Regions from separate parts of the Butyrivibrio sp. XBB1001 genome, predicted to be linked through region 2. Evidence: riboswitches for the same ligand, from Rfam matches in the RefSeq annotation. Region 2 holds a riboswitch; the other holds the start of a gene.
The links. Region 2 has a riboswitch for FMN ahead of ribD (bifunctional diaminohydroxyphosphoribosylaminopyrimidine deaminase/5-amino-6-(5-phosphoribosylamino)uracil reductase RibD). Riboswitches for the same ligand answer to the same signal wherever they lie in the genome.
Positions count from the first base shown of each region.

Region 1: it holds a riboswitch for FMN, as region 2 does, so the genes downstream of both, G631_RS0106435 (ECF transporter S component) here and ribD (bifunctional diaminohydroxyphosphoribosylaminopyrimidine deaminase/5-amino-6-(5-phosphoribosylamino)uracil reductase RibD) in region 2, are expected to answer to the same signal.

Region 1 covers NZ_AUKA01000003.1:318,148-322,621, reverse strand. The annotation lists gene tsaB (tRNA (adenosine(37)-N6)-threonylcarbamoyltransferase complex dimerization subunit type 1 TsaB) at 3-1,238, opposite strand; gene tsaE (tRNA (adenosine(37)-N6)-threonylcarbamoyltransferase complex ATPase subunit type 1 TsaE) at 1,262-1,699, opposite strand; gene G631_RS0106435 (ECF transporter S component) at 1,802-2,581, opposite strand; FMN riboswitch at 2,711-2,828, opposite strand; gene G631_RS0106430 (UDP-N-acetylglucosamine 1-carboxyvinyltransferase) at 2,905-4,197, opposite strand; gene G631_RS0106425 (M23 family metallopeptidase) at 4,310-4,474, opposite strand, start outside.
Region 2 covers NZ_AUKA01000017.1:65,449-69,922, reverse strand. The annotation lists gene G631_RS0113380 (hypothetical protein) at 97-810, opposite strand; partial or broken gene G631_RS19250 (6,7-dimethyl-8-ribityllumazine synthase) at 918-1,085, opposite strand; partial or broken gene ribD (bifunctional diaminohydroxyphosphoribosylaminopyrimidine deaminase/5-amino-6-(5-phosphoribosylamino)uracil reductase RibD) at 1,085-1,705, opposite strand; FMN riboswitch at 1,881-1,995, opposite strand; gene G631_RS0113365 (GGDEF domain-containing protein) at 2,034-3,770, opposite strand; gene G631_RS0113360 (Hsp20/alpha crystallin family protein) at 4,064-4,474, opposite strand, start outside.

The DNA.
Region 1 (4,474 bases), on a different contig from region 2:
TATTACTCTTCCTGTCTACGTTTCCAGTAGATGGCAGCATCTTCCTTGGGTTCATCATAAAAGCCTGGTCTTAGCCCCTCAGACACAAAGCCAAGCCTCTCGTAGAGCTTTATGGCATGTTCATTGCCAGCCCTGACTTCCAAAGTATAGTCCCTGATTCCGATTCCATGGCCTCTTTCCAGAAGCTGCTTCATCATCTTGTAGCCAATGCCCTCGCCTCTGCAGTCTCCTGCTACAGACACATTGGTAACCTCGCCGTCTCCAGAAATATTCTGAACGCCGCACATGCCAACAATCCTTCCGGCTTTCTCAGCCACAAGATAAATCGTGTCATCCCTTGTAAGAGCTGTAGCAAGCTGGTTCTGAGTCCAGGCTTCTTTTCCAAGATTCTCTTTTTCCAAAAGAGCTGCATCTGTAATATCCTCAGCTGTCATCTGCCTGATTCTGACAATTCCAGGGGTCTTACGGGATTCAAGCTTTCTCTTCTCCCTATCTGTAGTCTCACCAGCGCCTTTTTCCCTGGCTTCCCTTTCAGCCTGGGATAGCCTTAGATACTCAGGTGCAAATTCGTCAGAAGAGACCATCCTGCCCTCTTTAGCATACTGCATGGCAAGAGCGCAAAGTGCTGCTCCATTCTGCCTGTTCTGGTGCATAGGAGCAATAGAAAATGGAACCTTCAAAAGTTCCTCAATCTCGTCATGATAAGCTGGAACACCATCTCCCAAAAGAACTACAGGCTTGCCAATTTCATTGATCCTTGCAGCGATATCCTCGATAGATGTGGCAAACTGCTCATGGATCACCTGCATGTCAAAGGTTCTCTCAAGGCTCTTGCCTTCTCTCGTTTTGGGCACGAAGGTATAAAGACCTGTGTACACCTGCTTTCTCTTAGCATCCATCATAGGGCATATTATCTTTTCTACTCCATACAGGTTATACGCAATGGCATCCACTGTAGGAATCGGTATTATCGGTTTATCAAGAGCAAGGGCCAGTCCCTTGGCTGTGGCACTTCCAATACGAAGGCCGGTAAAAGAGCCAGGCCCCTTTGCCACAGCTATAGCATCAATGCTGGACAGATCAAGATGTATCTTCTTGCTGATGTCCTCAAGCATTGGCATTAAAATCTCAGAATGTGTTGTTTTATATTGAACTGAAAACTGGGAAACAAGCATATCGCCATCAGCAATAGCCACAGCTCCCACCAGTCCTGATGTGTCAATTCCTAATATCTTCATAATCTACTCTTTATCTAATAAATTTATTTCTTGGTCATAGTGATCAGACGATAATCAAAACCTTTTTCAAGATTCTTTTCAATGACTATCTCTGTGTAATGTTCTGGCAAAAGTTCCTCTATAAGATTAGCCCACTCCACAAAGCAGATTCCATCTCCATAGAAATAGTCCTCATACCCAATCTCGTCCATTTCGCTCACATCGCCGATCCTGTACACATCAAAATGGTAAAAGGGGATTCGGCCTTCATCATACACCTGCAAAATAGTGAATGTAGGACTGCTGACAGGCCCTTCTATTCCCAGGCCTCTTGCTACTCCCTGGGTAAGCACCGTTTTGCCAACTCCAAGATCACCCACAAGAGTATACACCATTCCAGGCTGAGCATTTTCTCCAATTCTACGACCAATTTCAAAGGTTTCCTGAGCGCTAAACGTCTCATGCTTTGTAACAATATCCATAAAAGCCTCACAAAAACATAATTTCTCTTTTATAGTATATCATAAAAATGGCGCCCCTCCAAAAAGGGCGCCATCTCTAAACTTATTTAGTTTTGAAAATATTTATGCCTCAACAACTTTCTTTTTGGGTACTGCCATCTGGTCAGCCTTAAGAATTGGGCTAAGCTGCTTGTATACAAGGAATGTGATTGCCGAATCAGCAAGTCCCTTAACAAGGTTAAATGGAGCAACTGCAAAGAGACAGAATGTAGTTACATTCGTGATAGCAGGATTGATTGCAGCTCCCATCTGTACAAAAGCATCAATTCCGCTTCCGAACATGATTGCATAAGCAGGAAGAAGGAAAAATGCATTAAGAAGTGCTCCTACAAGTGAAATACAAGCTGTTCCAACAAAGCAGCTGATAAGGGCAGCTTTTCTAGTTTTCTTAAATCTGTAGATGATTGTTGAAGGCAGAATAAATGCAGCTCCTACAACAAAGTTTGCAATCTCACCTACAAATCCGGAAGTTGTTCCCTGAAGAAGGATGTTGAGAGCAACCTTTATAAACTCAATCATTACGCCTACAAGGGGCCCAGCAGCAAATCCGCCTATAAGAGCTGGAATATCACTAAAGTCAAACTTATAAAAGCCTGGCGCAAAGAAAAGTGGAAACTCAAGGAACATAAGAACAAATGCAATAGCTGAAAACACACCAGTTATGGCAATCTTTCTGACGCTTAAAAGTCCTTCTGCATGTCCTGTGAGCTCTTTTTCCTTCTTGCTGGCAATCTTCTCCGCAACGATAGTAATTGCAATAGCGCCTACGATCAAAAGCACCAATGCCAGGAAGGTTGTCCAGTTGTTTCTTACTGTGTCGAATAGTGTCTGTGTCTCGTTCATGTTTTTCTCTCCTTTTCACATCGGGTTGATAAAACTGAGAGATTGGGTTCTCGCACCATTATTTCTGGGCAAAAGAAAAAGCTCCAAGTCAAAAACAAGACCTGGGGCTATTAATCCATAAAACCTTTTCTCATTCTTCTCTCATCCAGACTATACTGTCGGTTTTGGAATTGCACCAAATCAACCGCCTAAGCGGGTCGCGGACTATACCGCCGGTTGGGATTTACACCCTGCCCCGAAGAATCTTTTTTCTAAAACTTATATTAGACTTCTATATATACTGTTGTCAATACTAATTGTATATAATTTAATTTTTCTTTTTATCAAGCATGTTTCATCTTAAACTTCTGGATATCTCTGTCGGAGTCCACCTTCTCAATCTGTCCTCCAAGGTCGCGGATCTTCTGATCAAAATCCTCATAACCTCTCTCAATATACTTGATATCCTCTACTGTAGAATACCCCTCTGCAGTAAGAGCTGCAATTACAAGCGCAGCGCCTGCACGAAGATCAGGAGCAGAAACAGTAGCACCGGTATACTTGTCCACACCCTCTATGATAGCTGTGCTACCCTCAACCTTGATGCTGGCTCCCATTCTGGTAAGCTCATCTACATACTTGAATCTATTTTCAAAAATGCTCTCTGTTACAATACTGATTCCACTGGCAAGTCCCAAAGCTACTGTAATCTGTGGCTGCATATCCGTAGGATATCCTGGATATGGAAGGGTCTTGACATGTGTGTTCTGAAGTCTTCTGGTAGCTACTACTCTAACCGCATCATCAGACTCATGGATCTGACATCCCATCTCAATAAGCTTGGCACTTATTGATTCCAAATGCTTGGGGATAACGTTCTTGACAGTAATGTCACCCTTGGTAGCAGCGGCTGCGAGCATGAATGTTCCAGCCTCAATCTGATCCGGAATGATCGTATACTCTGTTCCATGAAGTCTCTCAACGCCCTTGATCCTGATAACATCAGTTCCAGCGCCCTTGATATTAGCTCCCATACTATTAAGGAAGTTAGCAAAGTCAACTACGTGAGGCTCCTTGGCAGCATTCTCTATTATGGTCTTACCTTCTGCCATCGATGCAGCCATCATGATATTGATAGTAGCTCCTACGCTCACAACATCTAGATAAATATGACTTCCAACAAGTGCATCGGCGCGGGCATCTATTATGCCGTGTCCAATATTGACCTTAGCTCCAAGCGCAGTAAAGCCCTTGATATGCTGGTCAATAGGTCTAAGGCCTATGCTACAGCCTCCTGGAAGAACTACTCCAGCTTGTTTGTATTTACCAAGAAGTGCTCCCAAAAGGTAATAAGAAGCTCTTATTTTCTTAATATCATCGTTATCAAAAATATAATCTTTTATCTGTGAAGCATTTATCTTGACTGAATGTCTGCCAGTCTTCTCAACAAAGGCTCCTGAACTTCTGATAGCCTGGAGCATTGCATTTGTATCTGATTCATCTGGCACATTATCTATATAGACGGTCTCATCTGACATGATAGCAGCGGCCAAAATAGCCAGTGCAGCATTCTTGGCACCGCCAATCTCAACCTCTCCTACAAGGGGATTTCCGCCCTTTATTACATATTTTTCCATGAGCAACCTCTCTGTTGCGTGTACAATCTTCTTAAAACAAACAAATAATATTTATATCACAAACATACAACTTTGTAAAACTACCTCTTAAAAGCATACAACTTATTACGCTTTAATTCAAATAATTAAGAGGGTTCACCTGAGAACCGTTTATAAGGATTTCAAAGTGAAGGTGTGGTCCAGTAGAAACACCAGTATTACCTGAAAGTGCAATCTTCTGCCCCTGTGATACCTTCTGTCCTGTAGAAACAAGTACCTTGGAAAGGTGTCCATATCT
Region 2 (4,474 bases):
TTTAGCCATATAATTAAATCTTTTGACGGTTATGAACTGCACACAACTTACATACCTGCAGCTACTCCTTCCAAGAGATTTGTAATTCTGGTTCACTCATCTACTTACTGTAGGATTGGTGGAATCATGATTCACAGTAATTTTTCCTAGTGTAATCTTGCGCAATAACTTATCGTTTATTATTACTTCATGTTTGGGCAGGATTTCTTCCTGATAATACTCTCCATCCCAGTTTAGAAGCTCATCTGGCTCTTTATCATACTTACTAAAGTTCTGCTCGCCAGAGAGCTTCTTCGCATATTTTGAAGCAATCACATGCCTATTATGCATTTCAATGATAAGCTCTTCATTCAGTCCCGTTACTTCAAGCTGCAAGGGAGTCATGTTTAGATAAAGAGCTCTTGCCTCTCCTATAGTCTGTGATGTCAGCTCCTCATCGCGGCCAATCCCTGATCTGACCGCTTCCGCGTAGTATATCTGATCACATATACAAGTGTTCAAGGCAACCTTTTTAGCATAATCGCAGACGAACTGCGAATCAGGGCCGGCAGAAAAATGCGTATTCCACCAGTGCTTCGGATTTTCAGGATCATACAAGAGTGCCTGGTTTTGTACAAAGCTCTCTACTTCGTAAATGTAATATCCAAATTCTCTAAGAGTAATGTCTGTTCCGTCAACAGATATCACCGTATCATCCAGATGATCCTCATAGTCGAATCTTGTAAGCATTTTTCCGGCAATAGCAAAAAGAACCAACATGACGTTAGCTATGATTATGGCGATAATGGTTTTCTTATTGGATAATCTCATCAATACTCCTGAAAATGAAACTAACACTGTACCTACATTGACCTTATCACGCACACCTCAGAAATTATATAGTACCTTTTGTCAATACCAATCGTATGTTACTTTAATCAGTTAGTCACTTCAAATGACTTTATCAGATTCACCATCTCTATTGCTCCCTGTGCACATTCAAAGCCCTTATTGCCAGCCTTGGTACCAGCACGCTCAACGGCCTGCTCGATAGTATCTGTGGTGAGTACTCCGAACATCACAGGAATTCCAGAGTTCATACTGACCTGCAATCTAGACTTGAATCATCGGCCATAACCGTAGATACCCCAACCATGATCCCGGAGAGGTTTTTACGCAGTCTGTGAACATTTTTTCTGGCCGCATCCCCTGTGATCCACTTGGACTGGCCGCTTGATGTTGCTATCTTGCCATCTGCTGTCATAGCGTACTTCATCACCACATAGGGAAGTTTAGAAGCCATATATTTATTGAAAACTCTATTGAGCTTTTTACATTCTGCTTCCAACACTCCAACCTCTACCCTGATGCCGGTTTCTGCAAGAATTCTGGCGCCTTTCCCCGCCACAACAGGGTTCACATCCAAGGTTCCTATGACCACTCTCTCTATCCCGCTCTCAATTATCGCCTCTGTACAGGGCGGCGTTTTGCCGTAATGACAGCATGGCTCAAGAGTGACATACATTGTTGCTCCCTTTGGTGATTTCCTACAATTTTTCAGTGCGTTTCTCTCGGCGTGGAGCTCGCCATATTTCTCGTGGTAGCCCTCACCTATAATTTCCCCATCTTTGACAATCACTGCTCCCACCATGGGATTTGGGCTGACAAAGCCTGCACCTTTTCTGGCAAGTTCCAGGGCCCGTTCCATGTATTTTCTATCTTCCATCCTCTCCTCCAAAAAAAATTTAAATATTGAAAAAGCCCCGGAAACCTAAGCTCCGAGGCAAAAATAAACTCTTTTTCCAGTAATATAAAGGCATAACTGTAATACTTCATATCAGCGGCCTTGTAAAAAGAAAAGCTCTGAGATATAAAATCTCAGAGCAATACATTACTAAAAGAACCATCTTCTTCCATCCAGACTATACTGTCGGCTTCGGAATCACACCGAATCATGCCTTGCGGCTCGTGGGCTATACCACCGGTAGGGAATCACACCCTGCCCTGAAGATACTATTTAATTGTGTACATGATACCTCATGGTACTATATTAGTCAACTGTTTATCGAAAGAAGTGACAACAGATCAGTAAAAGCCCTGTAATACTTGAACTGATACTGATTCCACTGATTCTTTTTCCCAACACTTGTAATGATAAGTATGCACTCTTTTTGGTTTATGTCAAAAAATCTTATGATGAGCAGAGAGTATATCCCCCTGTTCACAAGAAAATCCTTGATGGCATGTGCGTGTGGAGGTAGCATCTCCAGGCGATTTATAACTACAAAATCCCCAAGGGAAAAATATTTCTCTTTTGCCTCACTATTAAGAATGCCCAGAACAAAATCAATGGCATCCTGATCATTTATAACACTACTACCCGTGGCATATCTGAACTTAAAGGGATTTCCTTCAAACAGCATAACATTTTGAAACTCAAAGGTTTCCGCAAATTCATTCATGAATTTCTCATAATTGTTATCTTTATTATGAAGAGCTGTATCAAACATCCTCACAATTACATCACCACAGGAAACATCTCTTTCATTCGCCATGCCAGAAGACTCATTCTTAAGCTTAATATCCTCCATAGTGCCATGCTTTTCCCGTGTGTAAACAATATATCTGTTTCTGCCCTTTTTCTTGGCCAGATACAGGCAGTGATCCGCCAGCATAAAAAGATCATCGTAGCAATCTGCATCATTCGGAAATACAGCTGCACCAATAGAAACCGAAAGAGGCGTATCCTTGTCCATCCCCTTGTCAGGAAAAGTTGAGCTAACCTTATTCTTGATGCCCTTTAGTATAGGCCTTATCTGATCCTCTGACATAATATTGTATAAAACAATAAAAAACTCATCTCCGCCAAAGCGCCCGGAAACACCATGCGTCCCTACTTCATTGGATATTATATCTGCCACTTTTTTGATAACTTCGTCGCCAAACTGATGACCATAGCTGTCATTGACGCTCTTAAAGAAGTCCACATCTATTATAGCTACAGCTGTTCCCTCAAGGCGCCTGTCATCTATCCTCTCCTTGGCAATCCTGATAATATCAGTCTTATCTATAAGACCGGTAAGGGAATCATGCTTGATATCATTAACCTTGATTAATTCGTTATCTCTTCTTAGCTGAATGTGACCTACTACACCCTCACTATTTGCTCCATAGAAAATAAAAGCCTCATCTAATACGGTATGTGTCACACTTGGATCATCACTTAAAATATTGCCATCTATTATAGTAGTGCTCCTGCCTACACCAGATTTAACCTGGGTTATAAAGCTCTTAACGGCATGCCGCTGCTCTTCATCCGCCTTAGCAAGCAAAAGCTCCTCAAATTCACTAATGGAATAAGTTCCTGTATCAAAATATGCACGCTCAGTATTATATATCTCCACTGTTCCAAGATCCTTGTCGTACTCAAAAAAAACATCCTCGTACAGATCAAGCTGTGTTCTATAAGCGTTAATTGCCTTCATTAGAGAAGAATGCGCATTTAAAAAATCCTGCGCATTGACTACAGTAAGCCTTATCAGATCATTATCATCCTGTGCCCGCATATAAGTGTAATACATAGTATCAGGAGCCAGGATTTTACTGGGATAAAAGGTGCCATCGCAATTCTTGATATTTTTTTTATATATTTCCATATCCTCGACGGCAATCAGCTCATACATAGGCTTAACAACAAAATCGCCAAGAGCATCATAAACTTCTGCATCTGCAGAAATTATCCTCTGATCATCTCTGGATATGATTATTTCATGAAAACTTACGTCTTTCATATGGCTATTCCTATCTGAATAACGATAATTAATCCCACATTAAAATTTTAATGCATAGGTTTTTTACGGTCAACACTTGTAATTTTCTTAATGTTGCACGCTATAACATTTTGTGCGATTTATTATAGCATATATTTATGTTTTTTCTAAAAAAATAATATCGCTTGCAGCGTTCTAGATTCTTTATGAAGAAAGCATGTTACTTGCAGCGTTCTAGATTCTTCATACAGAAAAAATAGCCCGGCACATCTGTGCCGGGCTATTCCGAATCATTTATGTTTGATTTTTATATATTATCCCTCAATAGCTATCAGATTCTTTTCTGGAATCTTCTTCTCCAAGGCTTTCTTGGCCAGTGTCAGCGTAAGTACACCGTGCCTGTAGGTAGCCTCAATGTCTTCCTTCTCTACATTATCGCCAATGTAGAAACTCCTTGTCATGGATCCTGCGTATCTCTCCTGCCTGATGAGTTTGCCCTTCTTGTCATTCTGGTCTTTATCAAGACCCTTAGCAGCGCTGATTGTAAGATAACCGTTATTAAGTTCTACTGTTATCTCTTCCTTCTTGAAGCCTGGCAGGTCGATTGATACTTCATAGTTGTCGTCCTTCTCCCTGATATCAGTCTTCATCATCCTGTTAGCTTTTCTGCCATAGAGTTTACGCTCCATGTCATCGAATTCTCTCATTGGGAAACCAAACAGATC